DNA from 3 places in the Serratia sp. UGAL515B_01 genome. Region 2 is predicted to be linked to each of the others. Evidence: predicted binding sites of a transcription regulator. Region 2 holds the regulator's gene; each other region holds the start of a gene.

Region 1 (6,284 bases), 1.8 Mb from region 2:
GCCCAGCAGTTGATGTAAAGCATAAACTAACCGACTTACTGGCATTAAGCATAACCTACTTAGAATATTTTATGCCTTGTAAAGGCTTAAGTTATATCTTAATGCCATGCAAACACCACTGGCAGTGACTTCAATATCATGTAAGGCATGAGGTCAAAGGTTCGAAGCACGCTCACAGAGCACTAGCCAGCCTAAAGGGTAAAAAAGCATTGCACATTCTCCCCTCTGGCGTTATCTGCCATAATAGCCGCACTTTGCCGAACAATTCGCGCACGCTGATTACGGAGTTTTCCCTATGGACCATTGCCATACTTCTGACCTTATCTCCCTTGAGCAGGCACTAGAGAAAATGATTTCGCAGATATCGCCCTTGCAGCAGAGCGAATCCATAGCGCTGTCCCTTGCTGCCGGACGTATTACCGCCGAACCTGTCATTTCCCCCATCAATGTACCTCCCTTTGCTAACTCAGCAATGGATGGCTATGCGGTTCGCATTGCCGAATTGAATGCCAATGTGCCCATGCCCGTGGCGGGGAAAGCCTTTGCCGGAGCCCCATTTACCGATATTTGGCCACCCCATAGCTGCATACGCATTATGACCGGTGCCCCCATTCCGTTTGGTGCCGACGCGGTGATTATGCAAGAACAGGCAGAAGTAGGCGAAGCCGGTGTGCGGTTTAATAGCCCCGTGCACTCTGGGCAAAATATCCGTTTACCCGGTGAAGACATTCTCAAAGGAAGCAACGTGCTCACAGCCGGCGTAAAACTCGGTGCAGCACAGCTCCCTTTGCTGGCATCACTGGGCGTTGCTGATGTTCAAGTGATACGTAAACTGAAAGTTGCGCTGTTTTCTACCGGAGATGAACTTCAACCGATCGGGAAACCATTGCAAGATGGGCAGATTTACGACACCAACCGCTTTGCGGTGCGACTGATGTTGGAACAATTGGGTTGTAACATCATCGATCTGGGCATTATCCCCGACGATCAAGCCGCCTTGCGCGCTGCCTTTCTCAAAGCGGACAGCGAAGCTGACGTGGTTATCAGCAGCGGCGGCGTCTCTGTAGGCGAAGCAGACTATACCAAGCAGATGCTCGATGAACTTGGTAACGTTAGCTTCTGGAAGCTGGCAATCAAACCCGGTAAACCCTTTGCTTTCGGTAAACTTCAACATGCCTGGTTCTGTGGTCTGCCCGGTAACCCAGTTTCTGCAGCACTGACTTTTTACCAATTGGTGCAGCCACTGCTCGCCAAGCTCGCAGGGCATTCAGAGTGGCATCTGCCAGCACGTCTTAAAGCTCGTGCACTGACACCATTGAAAAAATCACCAGGCCGCCTCGATTTCCAACGCGGCATCTTCAGCCGAAACGCTGAAGGCGAGCTGGTGGTGAGTACTACCGGTCATCAAGGTTCACACGTGTTCAGTTCTTATAGCCAGGGCAATTGTTTTATTGTGCTGGAACGGGAACGTGCCTCGGTGACTACGGGGGAGATGGTAGAGATCGAACCTTTCAATTCGCTGCTGAGGAGCTGAATATGCTGCCGGAATTAACCGATGCGGAGATGCTGCGTTATAACCGCCAGATCGTGTTGCGCGGCTTTGATTTTGAGGGTCAGGAAAAGCTCAAAGCGTCGCACGTGCTGATTGTCGGGCTTGGTGGCTTAGGTTGCGCTGCAGCCCCTTACTTGGCGACGGCTGGCGTCGGCCATCTGACATTGGTTGATTTCGACACGGTTTCACTCTCCAATCTGCAACGGCAGATCCTACACCGGGATGCACGTCTTGGTATGTCGAAAGTGGAATCATCACGCATTGAGCTTAACGCGATCAATCCGCATATCCAAATCGATACCGTTGATGGTCAATTGGATGATGAGCAACTGGCAGCACAGATTGCAACCTGTGACGTCATATTGGACTGCACCGATAATGTTATTACACGCGAGAGGCTAAACCGCCTCTGCCATGCACAACCTAAACCACTGGTTTCAGGGGCCGCTATTCGCATGGAAGGCCAATTAAGTGTGTTTACCTATCAGCCAGAGGAACCCTGTTATCGATGTTTGAGCAGGCTGTTCGGTGAGAATACGCTTACCTGTGTCGAAGCTGGCGTAATGGCACCGTTGGTCGGTACTATTGGCAGTCTGCAGGCAATCGAAGCCATTAAATTACTGACCGATTATGGCCAACCGCTGGTGGGTAAACTGCTGATGTTTGATGCCATGAGCATGCAGTTTCGCGAAATGAAACTGCCGAAAGATGCACACTGTGAAGTGTGTAGCAAACCTGCCCTCTCTCACCAAGGCCCATTCCCGAAGGACATTGATACGCTAACGCGATGAGATACCGGCCCTCCCCACATGGGAGAGGGCCTGAGGATCATTGAATACCCTGGCTACGCAGGTAGTCTTCGTAGTTGCCAGTAAAGTCGATCACTTTGTTCGGGGTGATCTCCAAAATGCGAGTCGCCAATGAACTGACAAATTCACGGTCATGAGAAACAAAGATCAGCGTCCCTTCGTACATTTCCAATGCCATGTTCAACGACTCGATGGATTCCATATCCATGTGGTTGGTTGGCTCATCCATAATCAGAATATTTGGACGCTGCATCATCAGTTTACCGAACAGCATACGGCCTTTCTCACCACCAGAGAGCACTTTAACGCGTTTTTTAATATCGTCTTGGCTGAATAACAAACGCCCTAAGACGCTGCGAACTGCCTGCTCATCGTCTTTTTCCTGCTTCCACTGGCTCATCCAGTCGAAAACGGTCAGCGTATCATCGAACTCATATTCGTGATCTTGTGCGTAATAGCCGATCTTGGCGTTTTCAGACCATTTGACGCTGCCGTTATCTGGCTCCAGGTCACCCACCAATGTTTTCAGTAACGTTGATTTACCGATACCGTTGGCACCCAAAATAGCGATTTTTTCGCCAACTTCAACCATCAGGTTGAGCTTGCTGAACAGTGGACCACTATCGAAACCTTTGGTAAGCGCTTCAACTTCAAGAGCGTTGCGGAACAGTTTCTTGTCCTGTTCAAAACGGATGAACGGGTTCTGACGGCTAGAGGCTTTCACCTCTTCCAATTGGATCTTGTCGATCTGACGGGCGCGTGAAGTCGCCTGCTTGGATTTAGACGCGTTGGCGCTAAAACGGCTGACGAAGGACTGGAGTTCGTTGATCTGAGCTTTCTTCTTGGCGTTATCAGCCATCAGACGCTCACGCGCCTGGGTTGCAGCCGTCATATACTCGTCATAGTTACCCGGATACACTCGCAGTTCGCCGTAGTCCAGATCCGCCATATGAGTACAGACCATATTGAGGAAGTGACGGTCGTGCGAAATGATAATCATAGTACTGTTACGTTCGTTCAGTACCTGTTCCAACCAGCGGATGGTATCGATGTCCAGGTTGTTAGTCGGTTCGTCGAGCAGCAGAATTTCAGGATCGGAGAACAGCGCCTGTGCCAACAGAACACGCAGTTTGAAGCCGGGTGCGATCTCGCTCATCGGGCCATAGTGCTGTTCTACCGGGATGCCAACACCAAGCAGCAGTTCACCGGCACGAGCTTCTGCGGTATAACCGTCCATCTCGCCATAAGCAACCTCAAGATCGGCCACTTTATAGCCGTCCTCTTCGCTCATCTCTGCCAAAGCATAGATGCGATCGCGCTCTTCCTTCACCGCCCATAGCTCGGTATGGCCCATGATCACCGTGTCGAGCACGCTGAACTGTTCAAAGGCAAACTGATCCTGACGCAATTTACCCAAACGCTCGTTAGGATCCAGGAAGACGTTACCGGCACTCGGTACCAGATCGCCACCCAGAATTTTCATAAAGGTAGATTTACCGCAGCCGTTAGCGCCGATCAAACCATAGCGGTTACCGCCACCAAACTTGACTGAGATGTTTTCAAACAGCGGCTTACTGCCGAACTGCATAGTAATGTTGTTAGTGCTTAACACAGCGCTCGCTCTTAATTTCGTTAGGAATGTGATTTGGCGCGCATTATGCCATAACGGCAGTAAGAGATCGCAGAGATTTTTGGTTGTTTTTTAAACAATCGTAAAATACCTAATTGGTGCCAACTCGACAGCCACACTCTGATCTTCCCCGGTCAGCATAAAAGCACTAAAGTTACGTTTTTACTCTGTCTATTTAAGACCTCAGCTAACCAAGTTAACGCTTGCGTAACCTGCCATACAAGCCTATTATCAAAGAACATTCTTGGATTATTATCACTCCATTTATTGTAAACTGAATGACGCAACTGCCGGAGAATTCAAACAATGGATCGCACCAATATCATTCATGACTTGCTGGACTGGATCGAGATACACCTTGAGCAGCCGTTGCTGCTGGATAATGTGGCGGCGAAGTCAGGTTACTCCAAATGGCACCTACAACGTATGTTTCGCAGCACGACCGGCTATGCTCTTGGCAGCTACATTCGTGAACGCCGCCTGTCGAAAGCAGCACACGCGCTACGTGCTTCCCAACGTTCCATTCTAGACATAGCTCTGCAGTTCCGCTTTGATTCCCAGCCTTCATTTTCACGGGCATTTAAAAAGCAGTTTGGTAAAACACCCGCTGTCTATCGCCGCAGTGCGCGGCAAGATGCAACTAGCCAAAAAACACCAAGCATTATTCCCTTGCTCGGTTATCGCCATGGTTCACCAGGCTTACACTTACTCTACAACCGCAAGTGTTTGGACGAAAACTGTGCAGTTTGGACCGGCCAGGGGCAATAAGCTGAAGAATCCAAGCTACTGACCCTCATTACCCCATACTAGAAAACTGACTTAATTGTACTCGAGGGTGAAGGTCGCAATAGACTTTAGCTTCCCGCCTTTTATTTTCGATCTGGTTTGGTAATAGCGAGCCTTGATTGGAAAAGTGAGGGTATTAGTCTGGTTGGCGATAGTATATACCCCGCGTAAATTGAGGCGCCGCTTTTAATTGGCATTAAATCATTACCGTTCAGTAACCTCAGGCATCCCCTCATGTTTCAATTTTAACATTTGATTTTAGAATGCACTCGGGACGTTAATCTGGGAGCCCGTCAGTCTGACCTTTCATCCTTTGCTGATTCTGTCTTCGGTGCCAATATGCACCTGAAACGCCTTCGGTCTCTTAGCAAGGCAGCTACCGGCGTTATCGAAAGTGGTTCACTCGCCATTCATGCCATCGGCTCCGGCCTTGCTCTGGCAAACCTGCCAGCAGGCAGAACTGAAGGGGCTAGCACCAGGCCAAATAACGAATACAGTCAACACCCAGAAACGTGAAATATAACAAGTATAGATAATGACAAAATCAAAGGGCGGGGGAACACCCCCTGCCCTTTTCACACCGTATTTTGTCCCACATGCCCTACTCTCTGATTATTTGTACAATTCTGCTGTGCCATAAACCTGGTTATTAACAGTAACCGAAGTAATACGGTAAGCAGTGGCTCCATGACGTTGAGCATCTGCCACAATCATGCGTTCAAAATCATCCAATGTTGTTGCTTGAGATGAGACTGCCCCGATTTTTTGTAGCCCTTGAGCCGCCGCAGCTGTCACTGGCGTTGCGGCAAAAGCTGCATTTGTGGCGCAAGTAAGCACTAAGAATAACATGATATTTTTCATGATAACCTCTCTTATTAGGCTCTATCCCTTAATTGAGCCTGAGGTGGCACAACGGGCAATTGAGGAACACAGCCTAGTTTTGATAATCACAAAAAGTGATTACTATTGGTGATAACGCCTGATTATTGACTCATGCTATCTTTAGCCATCGAGTCTTTCTTCATGCCGTCATGTTTCATCGCATCCTTACCCATGTGCTCTTTATCCATACCGTCATGTTTCATCGCATCCTTACCCATGTGCTCTTTATCCATACCGTCATGCTTCATTGCATCCTTGCCCATGTGCTTTTTATCCATACCGTCATGCTTCATTGCATCCTTGCCCATGTGATCTTTTTTCATGCCATCTTTGGCCATCCCCTCATGGGACATTTGCCCCATATCGTCTTTTTTCATCGCGTCTTGGCTCATGCTGTCTGCCGCATGGGCTCCTGTAACACCCAACATCAGAGCACTACACATCATCATTGCAAATAACTTTTTCATGGTTTTTCCTTCTCTTATTGAAAGGCACTAAGCGTGCCGTAAGCTCTGTCCCTTAATTCGCCATCACGATTCTATTAAGGGACACAGCCTGATATTGTTCAACAGCAGTTAACTGCCGCCGAACCAGTTATAACCTTGGTCTTCCCAGTAACCGCCGG
Region 2 (6,284 bases):
CCAATCACAGTACCAAGCGCACGGTGCTGGATCCTCACCCTTGTCGCGTTGTAACCGTTCTGGCTGACCAGCATAATGGTCAGCAAAATCCAATAAGGTTTGGGCAGGTTGAATATCATCCCCAGATTGCAGCCGACGGCGAGTATAACCCCCAACCGGGCAGCGTTACGCAACGCATTGGATTTTAGCGAAAGATAGCCCACCACCGCGGGCCAGAAGGGTAATCGCGACTGATTGATCATAATGTTACGGCGATAGAGTGGGCGCTGGGTTCGTAGCAGACGTGCGATCCGGCTGAAGTGGTAATAGCAGAATTGGCCAACCGGATTATCGGCATGCTGTGTAGCCACTTTTTCTAATGCGGCCAACTCGTTTTTCATAGCAAAACGCTGTGAGCGGCGATGATAAAGAATATCGTCGGCCACTTCGCGCAGGCGCGTTGCGATAACTTGCGCGTTGCGGCGGATAATCGCTTCGGCCTGACTCTGCTCCACCAGTTTTTGTACCTCTTCTGGCTGATGCAGGCTGACGGTAATGTGTTCCTGCAGATCGAGCGCGACCTGAAATATGTTTTCTAAACGCTTTTGCTCAAGGTTGCTGGCATGGGGCAAGAAATTGAGTTGTTGGTACAACAGGTTGATGAGATCCATCACTTGTTGTTGGCGTTTTAATAAAGGGGGAAGGGCGGTTTCCGGATCGATGTGTTGAGTCAGCAATGAGTATTTCGCTTCAAAATAATCGGCTAACTGCGTAAAAAGTTGGCTCAGAGATTCACGCATCGGTTGTTCTTTCCATAGCTTGAACCAGAACCAGGTAAATAACCCGTACCACGCTGTGCCTACGATATATAGCAAGGGGTTATGCCATATAGGGACGCTGCCTGCCGTGCTGAGTGAGAAAATGGCCGCGACCATTGCTGCGGGCAACAAACGGGCGTGCAGTGGACTGATTTCACCACTGACGCCAAATAACAATGCCATCCCCAACATTAGCAAGGGTAACGGAACATGCCACAGCAGAGTCTGTTGCAGCAATAAACTACTGAAGGCGAACAATAGGCCGCCAACGACTAGACGCTTGAAAAAGCGTTTGTGGGGAGTATCCAGCCCGGCGATGTTGCAACAGGCGGGAACCAGAGAGAACAGCAACCCCAATTGCAGGTTTCCAATCAGCAAACCAAAAGCCACTGGCAGGCAAAGTACCAGCGTTTGCCGCAGCGCATAATTGACTTCAGGGTGATAAATCAGGCGACGCCACATGGTTTGCCATTCTGCAGGTAGAGACACGACGCATGTTCCTGCGCCGTGTTTTCAAGGATTAACGAGTGCCGTATACGACAATGGTTTTGCCGTGAGCGGAAATCAGGTTTTGATCTTCGAGCATTTTCAGAATACGACCGACGGTTTCACGCGAGCAACCGACGATTTGGCCAATTTCTTGGCGGGTGATCTTGATCTGCATACCATCAGGATGAGTCATGGCATCGGGTTGTTTTGCCAGATTCAACAATGTTTGCGCGATGCGCCCAGTGACGTCAAGGAAAGCGAGGTTACCCACTTTCTCTGAGGTGACTTGTAGACGGCTTGCCATCTGTGCGGAAAGACGCATCAGAATATCCGGATTAACCTGGATCAGTTGGCGGAATTTTTTGTAAGAAATTTCAGCTACTTCACAAGCCGTTTTTGCTCTTACCCAAGCACTACGCTCTTGGCCTTCTTCAAATAATCCTAGCTCGCCGATGAAATCCCCTTGGTTAAGGTAAGACAGAATCATCTCTTTGCCTTCTTCATCTTTAATCAGCACCGCGACGGAGCCTTTTACGATGTAGTAAAGCGTTTCGGCCTTTTCACCTTGGTGAATCAGCGTACTCTTTGATGGATATTTGTGGATATGGCAATGAGACAGGAACCATTCAAGAGTCGGGTCTGTTTGCGGTTTGCCGAGAACCATTCGCTGTTATCCTCTGTTGTTATCGCTGCCTTGTATCACAGGGGTCAGAGTTCCCTGTAAACGTGCCTATAGCCTGGTTTTTTATTAGTGGCTATCAACAGGTTTGAGGCATGTTATAGAAATATGCTTGTGTTCTAGCATATTGACTTGCGCGGAGTGCTGCAAGCTACATTCTGTTAACATACCAATATAGGAACCTTTCCTTTGGCAGTTCCCTGAAAATCGAACACCTGGAAAGAGTTATTGCGACTTTGTTTGTAGCACAGAGTGAGGCGAGTGTCTTGTATTGTCTCGCTTCAGCATGACTAGCATCAGGTTCCGTTGTCAGTTTCTATGCGAAAGCTTACTTTGTTTTCAGAAGTTAACCGGAGAGTACAAAATGCAGGCAAGAGTGAAATGGGTTGAGGGGCTGACTTTTTTGGGGGAGTCAGCTTCTGGTCATCAGGTGTTGATGGATGGTAACGCGGGGGATAAAGCACCAAGCCCAATGGAGATGGTGTTAATGTCCGTTGGGGCGTGCAGTGCCATTGATGTGGTGTCAATTCTCCAAAAAGGCCGTAACGATATTGTTAATTGTGAGGTAAAACTGACCTCAGAACGTCGTGAAGAAGCTCCTCGTCTGTTTACCCATATCAACCTGCACTTTATTGTGACCGGTAACGGGCTGACCGATAATATTGTTGAACGAGCGGTTAATCTTTCCGCAGAGAAATACTGCTCTGTAGCGCTGATGCTGAACAAAGCCGCTAGCGTTACCCATACTTTTGAAATCTGTGAAATTGCCTGAGCCTACCATCGATAGCGCTGGCAGTGAACGCGTAATAAATCCAGAAATTGCCGCGCCGTAATGGTTAGCGGCGATTTTTGCGAGTACAGCACGCAATACTGTGCTTGCGGCAGATTGTCGATAGGTAATGTCACCAGTCGGTGCTGTAAATAGAGCGGTGTCGCCATTGCTCGAGCGACTATCGCCAGATAGCCCGCTTCCAAGACCATATTCAGCCCGCATGCCACTGAATCTGTACGTATAGGCGTATGGGGCAACTGTTGGTAGAAAGTGCCGAGTATCGATTGTAGTTGTTGGTAATACCCCATGTCGGTTTCCGGTAATACGAGTTTTGCTTCACGGAGTTCATCCATTGATGTCGCCTGCATCAGGGGGTGTCCTTGGCGTGCAATAATGCAAAATGAAGCGTTGAATAGCGGTTCGCGCACTAAATCCTGCAACGGGAGTTCAGCGCTGAAAGTGCCGACGGCAAAATCCAGCCGCCCCTCACGTAATGCTGGTAGCAATGTAGAAATCTGGGCTTCACGGATGAGCAGATTGGCCTGTGGAAACGGTTGTTTAAATTCCTCTACCAGTGCCGGGAGTACCGTGAGTGCCAGCAAAGAAGAGCATCCAACAGCAACGCTGCCCTGTGAATGCTGGTTCAACTGTTTTATCTCATCGGCGGCACGCTGCAGTTCTTCCAGAATCAACTGCATCCGTAGAGAGAAGGTGCGGCCTGTTTCGGTCAATGTCATCCCTTGGTTACTTCTAATGATTAACTGGGTTTCTAACACTTGCTCCAATTCGCGGATAGTGCGACTGACTGCCGGTTGAGATTGCCCAAGCGTGCGCGCCGCAGCGCGAATACTACCGCTGCGGATCACTTGCTGGAAAACCTTCAGTTGCTGCAACTTTGGTAAATACCCCATTTCTACCCCTATCAGCAAAAGTCATCATCAATTAAAAAATTGTATCTTATGCAGTTAATAAAAAGCCTATAGATTCCACGGGATTGATATAAGTGATTGTTATTTAAAGTTATAAGTGATGTCGATCACACTATCAACATAAGCCCGCCATGATGTGGGACCTTAGCGATAACTTAAAGGAATATCAGCGATGAAAAATCGTTCACTAATGATTTTTTTGCTGTTTGTGGGTTATGTCGTAGTTTACATTGATAAAACCGTAATGGGGTTCGCGCTGTTGCCTATCGAACGTGAGTTCAATTTGCAGGCTGAACAGTTGGGGTATATTACCGGTATGTTCTTCTTGGCCTACTCATTGTTCCAGATACCGGCTGGTTGGCTCAATGACCGTTTTGGATTCAAGAAAGTACTGTGTAGCTCATTACTATTGCTCGGCGGATTTGCGCTGTGCTTCGGCATCTTGGGATTCGGCTTGGGGCTACTGGTAACGTTTCGTTTCCTTTCCGGTATAGGCCACTCCGGCTATCCCTGCTCGTGCGCTAAAGCTGTGGTGGCGAGTTTCTCGCTTGAACAGCGTACGTTCGCGCAATCCATTCTACTTTCCTCCGCCGGGCTGGCGATGACTGTCGGGCCGCTAGTGGCGGTTTATTGCCTTGATCATATCGGTTGGCGTGGTTCCTTCTCTGCGCTTGGGCTGCTGGCATTCGTGATTGCTGCCTGTATCTTATGGCTGGTACCTAACCCGCCTCAAGCCGAACGTGCCCAGCCTGGAGCAACAGGGGCAAGCTATAAAGCCTTGTTGAAAAGCCCGATCGTATTGCTGCTATTTGTGGCGATCTTCTGCATTAACATTCCGTCTTATGGTTTGATGGCCTGGCTGCCGAAATTCCTGGTTCAGCAACGAGGGCTACCGATAGGTGTTTCCAGCCTGGTAGTGGCTGCTGGTGGTTTGGGGATTTGGATTTCCTCACTGGGTACTGGCTGGTTGGTAGGGCGTTATCTACAAGGCCGCGAGCCACAGGTGATTTGTTTGAGTTCCTTCCTTAGCGCAATCTGCATCTGGCTGGTGTTTACCAGTGAGTCACCATTGACTGCCAGTCTGTGCCTGTTCCTGAGTTATGTCTTTCTGATGGCGTCTTTTGTGACGGTTTTTACCCTGCCAATGAAACGTTTGCCTGCGGAAGTGATGGGTGCTGCGATGGGGTTGATCAACACAGGTGGCACCCTTGGGGGATTTGTTGCGCCGATTGCTATGGGCTATTTGATCACTCTAAGTCAGGACTACATGACGACCTTTATCTTTTTGGCATTGGCCATGGTGGTTTCTGGGCTGGTGATCCTGCCGCTGGCGCGCCAGTCGCGTCAACCAGCATTGAACATTGAGGAGTACGAAAATGGATATTGAGCAGTTGATAGCAGGTGTTGAGCAACAGGTATTGAATTGGCGCCGCCACATTCATGCCCATCCTGAATTATCATTTCATGAAGCGCAGACAGCCGATTATATCGCCGAGCAACTGGCCAGCTTTGGCCCCTTAACGGTAACCCGTCCGACCCCGAATAGCGTGGTTGCTGAATTGAAGGGGGCGGCACCGGGGCCTTGTTTTGCGTTGCGTGCTGACATCGATGCTTTGCCGATTCAGGAGGAAAACGACGAACCCTTCTGTTCGACACGACCAGGTGTGATGCATGCCTGCGGCCATGATGCGCATAGTGCAATGCTACTGGGGGCAGCCAGAGTATTATGCCAGTTGCAATCTCACTTACAGGGTTCAGTGCGTTTCATCTTCCAACATGCCGAGGAGGTTCCACCGGGAGGGGCACAGCAATTGGTGGAGCTTGGGGTATTGAATGGGGTGACGATGATCTTCGGCTTGCATGTTATGCCCAATTTCCCTACTGGTGAAGTGGCGTTAAAACAGGGCGTTTTCAGCGCTTCCAGTGATAACTTCGATATCGTACTGCAGGGGAAGGGTGGACATGGGTCGATGCCTCATTTATGTATTGATCCCATCCCTATCGGTGCGGAAATTGTCACTGCCTTGCAGCAGATTGTTGCACGTAAGCTTGATCCATTGAATGTCCCTGTCCTGACAGTGGCAACCTTCCAGGGGGGTGACAGTTATAACGTTATTCCGGACAGTGTCAGGCTAGCAGGCACCCTGCGTACTCATAGCCGGGAAGTACGCGAACGGGTACCGCTGTTGGTTGAACAAACCGTTGCAGGGATCAGCCAAGCTCATGGCGCAAGCTACAGTGTGAACTGGACGCGTGGTTATACCATCGGTAATAACCACCCAGACGCTTGTACCATCGCACGTGAGGTGATTGCTGAAGCTGTGGGGCCGCGGGCATTGCGGGAAATGGCAACGCCGATGTTTGGCAGTGAAGATTTCTCGTCCTATCAAGAGAAAGTTCCGGGATGTTTCCTGTTTGTCGGCAGTGGCAATGAAGCGATTGGTGCCACTTATGGTGTGCATAATCCACGGTTTAAGCTGGATGAAGCTGCATTACTGATCGGGGTGAAACTGCACGTCGGCTTTATTCGCCGTCTACTGATGCGCTGAGAAGCATAGGCGCGGTGATGAACCGCGCCAGACAAGGTTACTATTCTATTTTCTTACCTTCCAATAGCT
Region 3 (6,284 bases), 1.8 Mb from region 2:
CCTTATGCGTACAGTTGCAAAAGTGAGATCCAAGGCTACGTTACCTGCTAGGAAGACGCAAGCGGTGAGCCTTATACTCGTGATACTTCGATTGGCTCTGTGTCCCTCAATTGCCCGTGGTGCTGTCGCAGACCCCAAAGGACGTTACCAAGGCAGAGGGTGAGTCTCTTTCAAGTCTGACTGGCGCTTGCGTCTACTTAATGGCAACAGCCTAGGGTATATAGGAAAATTTACAGCTAAAAAGCTGGGCATAATAGTGCTAAAAGCGGAATTGATGCAGGTTAATCGGGCACTGAACGCATTTATTTAGTGTGCGGAGGGGGTAAAACATCGGGGTCTGGATACAGACCCCGATATCGAGTTTAAAAAGAGGTGCGTTTGTAACAGCGATATTGAGGACGCCAGAAGTTGTGTTCGATGGCTTTTGATAGCGCCTCTTCAGCAGTGACCATTGCAACGCCCTGCAGTTGAGCAGCTTTACCGACTTCCAAAGCGATACATTTGGACACGCTCTGAATATCGTCAATGTTTGGTAACAGTGCGCCATGACCATCGGTAGCTAAAGGCGAGCAGTCTGCCAAGGCTCGGCTGGCAGCCATCAACATGGAATCGGTGATACGCGTTGCGCCTGAAGCTAGAACGCCCAGCCCAATTCCAGGGAAAATATAGGAGTTATTGCACTGGGCAATTGGGAACAGTTGGTCTTTATAGGTTACCGGTGGGAATGGGCTGCCGGTTGCTACCAGTGCGTTACCGCCTGTCCAGTTGATGATATCTTCTGGACGTGCTTCCACGCGTGAGGTCGGGTTGGAGAGTGGCATTACGATGGGACGCGGGCAATGCTTGTGCATTTCACTGATTAGTTCTTCAGTAAACAGACCCGGTTGACCTGATACCCCGATCAAAATGGTCGGTTTGGCGTTGCGCACCACTTCTAAAAGTGAGATTGCATCACTTTCAACCTGCCATCCCTCGAGGTTGTCACTTTTTTGTACGAGCTTGCTCTGGAAATCAAGCAGGTTTGGTAGTTTGTCCGTCAGCAGACCAAAGCGATCGACCATAAAGACTCTGGCACGTGCTTCTTCTTCGCTCAGGCCTTCAGATTTCATCTGTGCAATGATTTGCTCAGCGATACCGCAACCGGCTGAACCTGCGCCCAGGAATGTGACAGTCTGCTCACGCAGTTGACTGCCTGCAGCGCGACTGGCTGCAATCAGACTCCCGAGCGTAACGGCTGCAGTGCCTTGAATGTCATCGTTGAAACAGCACAGTTCATCACGATAGCGATTCAGCAATGGGGTGGCATTGCTTTGAGCAAAATCTTCGAATTGCAGCAAAACATTTGGCCAGCGGCGTTTTACAGCCTGAATAAATTCATCCACAAAGGCGTGGTATTCATCGCCTGAAATACGTGCATGACGCCAGCCCATGTAGAGCGGATCGTTCAGGCGTTGTGGGTTGTTGGTTCCAACATCCAGAACCACCGGCAATGTGTAGGCTGGGCTGATGCCGCCACAAGCGGTATAAAGTGAGAGCTTGCCAATAGGGATCCCCATACCACCGATACCTTGGTCACCCAGGCCAAGAATACGTTCGCCGTCTGTTACTACAATCACCTTAACGTTCTGCTTTGTCGCATTCTGCAGCATATCGTCGATGTGATCGCGGTTCGGGTAGGAGATGAATAATCCGCGTGCCCGGCGATAAATATCAGAAAAATGCTCGCAGGCTTCGCCAACAGTTGGTGTGTAGATGATGGGCATCATCTCACTCAGGTGTGACTCCAGCATGCGATAGAACAGGGTTTCGTTGGTGTCCTGAATATTACGCAGGTAGATGTGCTTGTCATTGTCGTTCTTGAAATCCTGATATTGGCGGTATGCGCGTTCTACCTGTTCTTCAATCGTTTCCACGGCCTCAGGCAGCAGTCCGTGCAGGTTGAATTGGCTGCGTTCTTCTTCTGTGAAGGCGCTGCCTTTGTTCAAAAGCGGGAATTCCAGCAGAATCGGGCCTGCATAAGGAATGTACAGCGGGCGTTTGCTTTCGTATTCAAGTTCCATCAATTTTACTCTTAAACTTATCGGCTAATTTTTATAAAGACAGGCAGAACGGCAGATCCTAAAACATTAAGAGAATATATACAGCAATTGTTTGCCAATCATGAGATGAAAGTTAGGAGGTCTGGCACACAGGAAAGTATTTGCGAGTAAGTATCGAGATAGAGGAGCACTGCGGCTCCGCTTTAAGGGTCAGAACGTGATCCGTTGAATATTCTTACAGCCCAAGGCGTTAAGCGTAGCCTGCGTGGCATCCCACTGGGTCAGAATAGCATCCTGAGCTTCAACCAGCACAGCACGGCGGATTTTTTGACAATCACCACCAGAGATATTCATCAGAACCAGTGCAGCCTGCAGTGGGGGAAGGCTCGGGTTGAACGCGGCGTTCTCTGCATAGCGACCAGCGTAAACCTTTCCATCTTCGCCTTCCAATGCCACGCCGCTATGGGCATTGCTATAGGGAGCATGGCAGTGGTTTGCAGCCTCTAGGGCTGCTTTGGCTAATTCATCTTCCAGTATCATTTCGAAACCATGATCGACCGGATCCATCAGCAGTTGGTTGATTTTTAGATCTTTCGGTCCGAAGGAGTAGGGGAGGTAATCCCCAAGCTTGGCTTGTGTTCTTGTCGGCATGTTGATCAGCAGTTCTGTACCACTGTTAAGTTCGTTCATAAACTGGCGGCAGTGGCCACAGGGTGTGTAGTTGACGGTGACAGAAACTAATTTAGCCTCGCCGCGCAACCAGGCATGGGTAACTGCACACTGTTCAGCATGCACCGTTTGCTGCAGTGGCGCGCCGCTGAATTCCATATTGGCGCCAAAATAGAGATTGCCGCTGATACCATGGGCAATGGCACCGACATGGAAATGAGAAATAGGTGTTGATGAGCAGGCTGCCGCCAAAGGTAACAGGGAAAAGGCCAGAGTATCGTTATCCAACCCACAGCATTGTTTGATCGTTTCCACCTGCTTGGCCTCAAGCACAGCCTGGAAATCAGGTGCATCCAGATAAGGTTTCAGGACAGATTGCAAGGTTGCTGGCAATTCGCTATAGGCAGCGTGAAAGCGCGGGTGCATAAAAAGTCTCTCCACAAGTTAACAGGTTAGGCTGTGCTTCTGAATCGTCCCAGTCCTGTGTGTCTGCGATGGCAGTATGGGCAACGGCGGGACACAGCTCAGCATTCTAGGCAGCCTGCTGATAATAAAGTGTGATTTATATCTATTTATTGATGAAATACATGCAATAAAAATTAACGTTTAGCGAAGTAAGACAGATTTGAACCGAATGTTATCAGCCAAACAATAGCAGCAATATTGGGAACAGGAAGGGAGCGATCAGCGATGTCATGATCCCGCAGATAACCAGAGCCAGTGAGCTAAACGCTCCCTCCTGATAATCTATCTCTGCACTTCTTGCGGTTCCGAGCGCGTGGGATGCAGTTCCTATTGCCAAACCTCGTGAAGATTTGGTATTGACCTTCAGTAGGTTGAGTAGCGAATGGCCGAAAGCTGCGCCCAGAATACCGACAAAAATGACGCAAACTGCGCTAATTGCCGGAATGCCTCCGATCGATTCTGCTACCGCCATCGCGATCGGTGTTGTCACAGATTTAGGCATAATTGATGCTGCAATATCAGGTTTTGCTCCCATTAACAGTGCCAAAGCTCCCCCACTGATCATGGCGGTCATGCTGCCAATAAAACAGACGGTAATGATAGACTTCCAGCGTGCACGTATCTGATGCATCTGCTCATAAAGCGGAAAAGCGAGGGCGACAACCGCGGGTTGTAGTAGCTGGTTCAGGATTTTGCTGCCCTGAAAGTAGTTCTCGTAAGGTGTACCGGTCAGTAATAGGAGAGGGATAATCACCGCCATTGAAACTAATAAAGGGTTTAGTAATGGCGTATTCAACCGTTGAGCCAGCTTTTGTGCTGCGAAGAAAACCAACAATGTTAGTGGGAGTGACCACCAGATAGTCTGGATCATTATTTTTCCTCCGGACTGTTGGTTTTGTCGACAACAGGACGCTCACGGTGAAAATAATGTGAGGAGTAACCAACGACTACAAACACCATCAACGTACTGATCAGGCAAGACACGACTAACGGTGCCAGGTCATCAACAATCTGATCGTAATACTTCATCACACCTACGCCAATCGGCACAAACAGCAAAACCATGTAGCGGATAAACAATTGGCATCCGGGTTTGACCCATTTGGCGGGCAGGAGTTGTGAAGAGAGCAGTGCAAACAGCACTATCATGCCGATAATACTGCCAGGGATAGCAATCGGCAGCAGTGCTGCAACAGTATTGCCAATAAACAGACTGAGGTAGATCAGCGCAATCGCTCTGATATATTTCCAGCACACTGTAAATAGCTTACCCATGATCATTTCCTGTTCAGCTTGACACATTCATCATACAATTAAATTGTGATCTATGCCACAAAACGCATCATGAATTAGGGGCATGCCAACCATGTTTTTTTGCCTATGCATTGTGTCTGCGTTTGGTGGCTTCAATTGTGTCAACACCGTCGCTCACCGATGGTGTTGACGTTTAGCGCGTCATGGGCTGTCGAGCACGACAGCGTTGCTAGGAGTAACCGACCAAGAAAGGTTGGTTGAAGCTAGACTAACAGGGAAGTCTGTCGTAGCCGGAACGCCCAACAACGTTGATGCCGCGCGGGTATCTACGCTGCGGACAGGGTATGTTTAAGCGTAGGTGAGGATGTAGGGCTCTGCCTTGAGCCCTGCCAATGCCATCCATTGTGGTTTCAGATAATGCCGCTATCTTGCTGGTGATTGATACACCGAAAGTTGAAAAAGACTTTGTCAGCAGTCAGAGGCTATGGCTATAGCCTCTGAGTAAAACAGAATTATTTATCCGTTTTGCCTGCAAGCTGGCAATCTCGCGTCGAAAGCGTTATTTGCTGTCGGCGTCAAACAGTCTCTTCCACTGTGGTACGGCAGTGGCAAACGTGCCACGATGCGTGGTCTTGCCCGTAGACACCGCCTTTACCTCTGTGTTGCCATTACCCATTGCCTGTTGATAGGTCATCGGTAATTTGCCCAAGCCTACACTGATCGCTTCATCGTCTTCACCGTAGTAATTGACCACAGGGCTTTTGATCACCCAGCGATAAGCCTGTGTGTCGGCAATCAATCTACCGTAGGCGGAAGCGGCAAAAAACTGAGGATCAAAATAATCTTTTCGTACCAGCTTATGGAGGTCGGTAGGAATATCCGCTATGTTGAAAGGCTGTTTTTCATAGGCCTTGCGCGAAACATCGTAATACTCATCGTTAATTACCGAACGTGCCAAACCAGGAATGCCGTAATAGTGCTCGAAAGAAAACGCGGAGAGGATAAATAGCGTTGGAACCCAGTCTGCATCATTGGCGCGTGGGAAGTTGAGGAAACCGTTTAACGCCATGAAAACATCGGCTGGTGCACTGGCCGTCACTGCCGCATCTACCGTGACATGACTCTTTTCCAGTTTTTCTAGAAAAGCCATAGTGACAAATCCTCCTTGCGACCATCCCGCCAGAAATAATTTTGGCGCGGTAATTTGCATATGGCTAAGCACAGCCTTACTGGCTACCAGCATATCGTAGCTGGCCTGTTGATGACTGCCTTTTACCATATAGCCTTCAGGTTCGGTTGACTCCCCCATGCCGAAATAGTCTGCCCCGATAACGATATAACCCTGTCCGGCAAATTGGGCAATCATCAACGCTGTTTCTGGTGATTGTTCAGGGAAAGAGGGAACTTGCTGTTTGCCATAGACCGTACCATGTTGGTAGGAGACCATGGGAAAGGTTTTTTCGTCGACATCGGGGATTGCCAGCAAACCTGTAGCAATGGTGGGTTTATTACCGCGTTCAGGTATTACCGAGGGATAGGTTATCCGATAAAGCCGAACTCCATTGGTCGCTGGCGAATATTCTACCGAGACGCCAGCAAACTGTGGGATCTCTTTTTGCAGGATCTGGTTGAGTTTTGCTTGATCCCAACGATCTATCAATTCGAATTTTACACCTGAGACGACTTCTGTCGGTGTTGTTTCTTCTGCCTTAGATGGCGATATAGAAAACAACAAGAAAAAGGAAAATAACAGCGAACCCAGAGTTTTATAGAAATATGCCATAGCTTTTACCTTATGTGGATATACTCCCCATACTTCAAGTTGCCAGCGTATTGGCTGCACTCAGCAAGCTCAGT

The links. Region 2 encodes CRP, which controls carbon source genes, mostly activating them, when cyclic AMP is high. Its sites were predicted from a motif close to ATGTGANNNNNNTCACAT; they were not measured.
Region 1: the regulator CRP is predicted to act here: its motif matches at 4,000-4,017, upstream of OK023_RS05370 (ABC-F family ATPase).
Region 3: the regulator CRP is predicted to act here: its motif matches at 3,264-3,281, upstream of cdd (cytidine deaminase).

The regions. Positions count from the first base shown of each region.
Region 1 covers NZ_CP109901.1:1,143,521-1,149,804, reverse strand. The annotation lists gene moeA (molybdopterin molybdotransferase MoeA) at 296-1,534, shown strand; gene moeB (molybdopterin-synthase adenylyltransferase MoeB) at 1,537-2,343, shown strand; gene OK023_RS05370 (ABC-F family ATPase) at 2,381-3,973, opposite strand; gene OK023_RS05365 (helix-turn-helix domain-containing protein) at 4,298-4,759, shown strand; gene OK023_RS05360 (hypothetical protein) at 5,117-5,293, shown strand; gene OK023_RS05355 (DUF1471 domain-containing protein) at 5,390-5,638, opposite strand; gene OK023_RS05350 (pentapeptide MXKDX repeat protein) at 5,761-6,126, opposite strand; gene OK023_RS05345 (molybdopterin-dependent oxidoreductase) at 6,235-6,284, opposite strand, start outside.
Region 2 covers NZ_CP109901.1:3,572,858-3,579,141, reverse strand. The annotation lists gene OK023_RS16225 (YccS/YhfK family putative transporter) at 1-1,259, opposite strand, end outside; gene crp (cAMP-activated global transcriptional regulator CRP) at 1,318-1,950, opposite strand; gene OK023_RS16215 (OsmC family protein) at 2,330-2,737, shown strand; gene OK023_RS16210 (LysR substrate-binding domain-containing protein) at 2,740-3,648, opposite strand; gene OK023_RS16205 (MFS transporter) at 3,839-5,053, shown strand; gene OK023_RS16200 (amidohydrolase) at 5,043-6,215, shown strand; gene OK023_RS16195 (phosphoribulokinase) at 6,256-6,284, opposite strand, start outside.
Region 3 covers NZ_CP109901.1:1,168,833-1,175,116, forward strand. The annotation lists gene OK023_RS05460 (NAD-dependent malic enzyme) at 363-2,060, opposite strand; gene cdd (cytidine deaminase) at 2,250-3,134, opposite strand; gene OK023_RS05470 (CidB/LrgB family autolysis modulator) at 3,349-4,044, opposite strand; gene OK023_RS05475 (CidA/LrgA family protein) at 4,044-4,448, opposite strand; gene OK023_RS05480 (alpha/beta hydrolase family protein) at 4,987-6,210, opposite strand.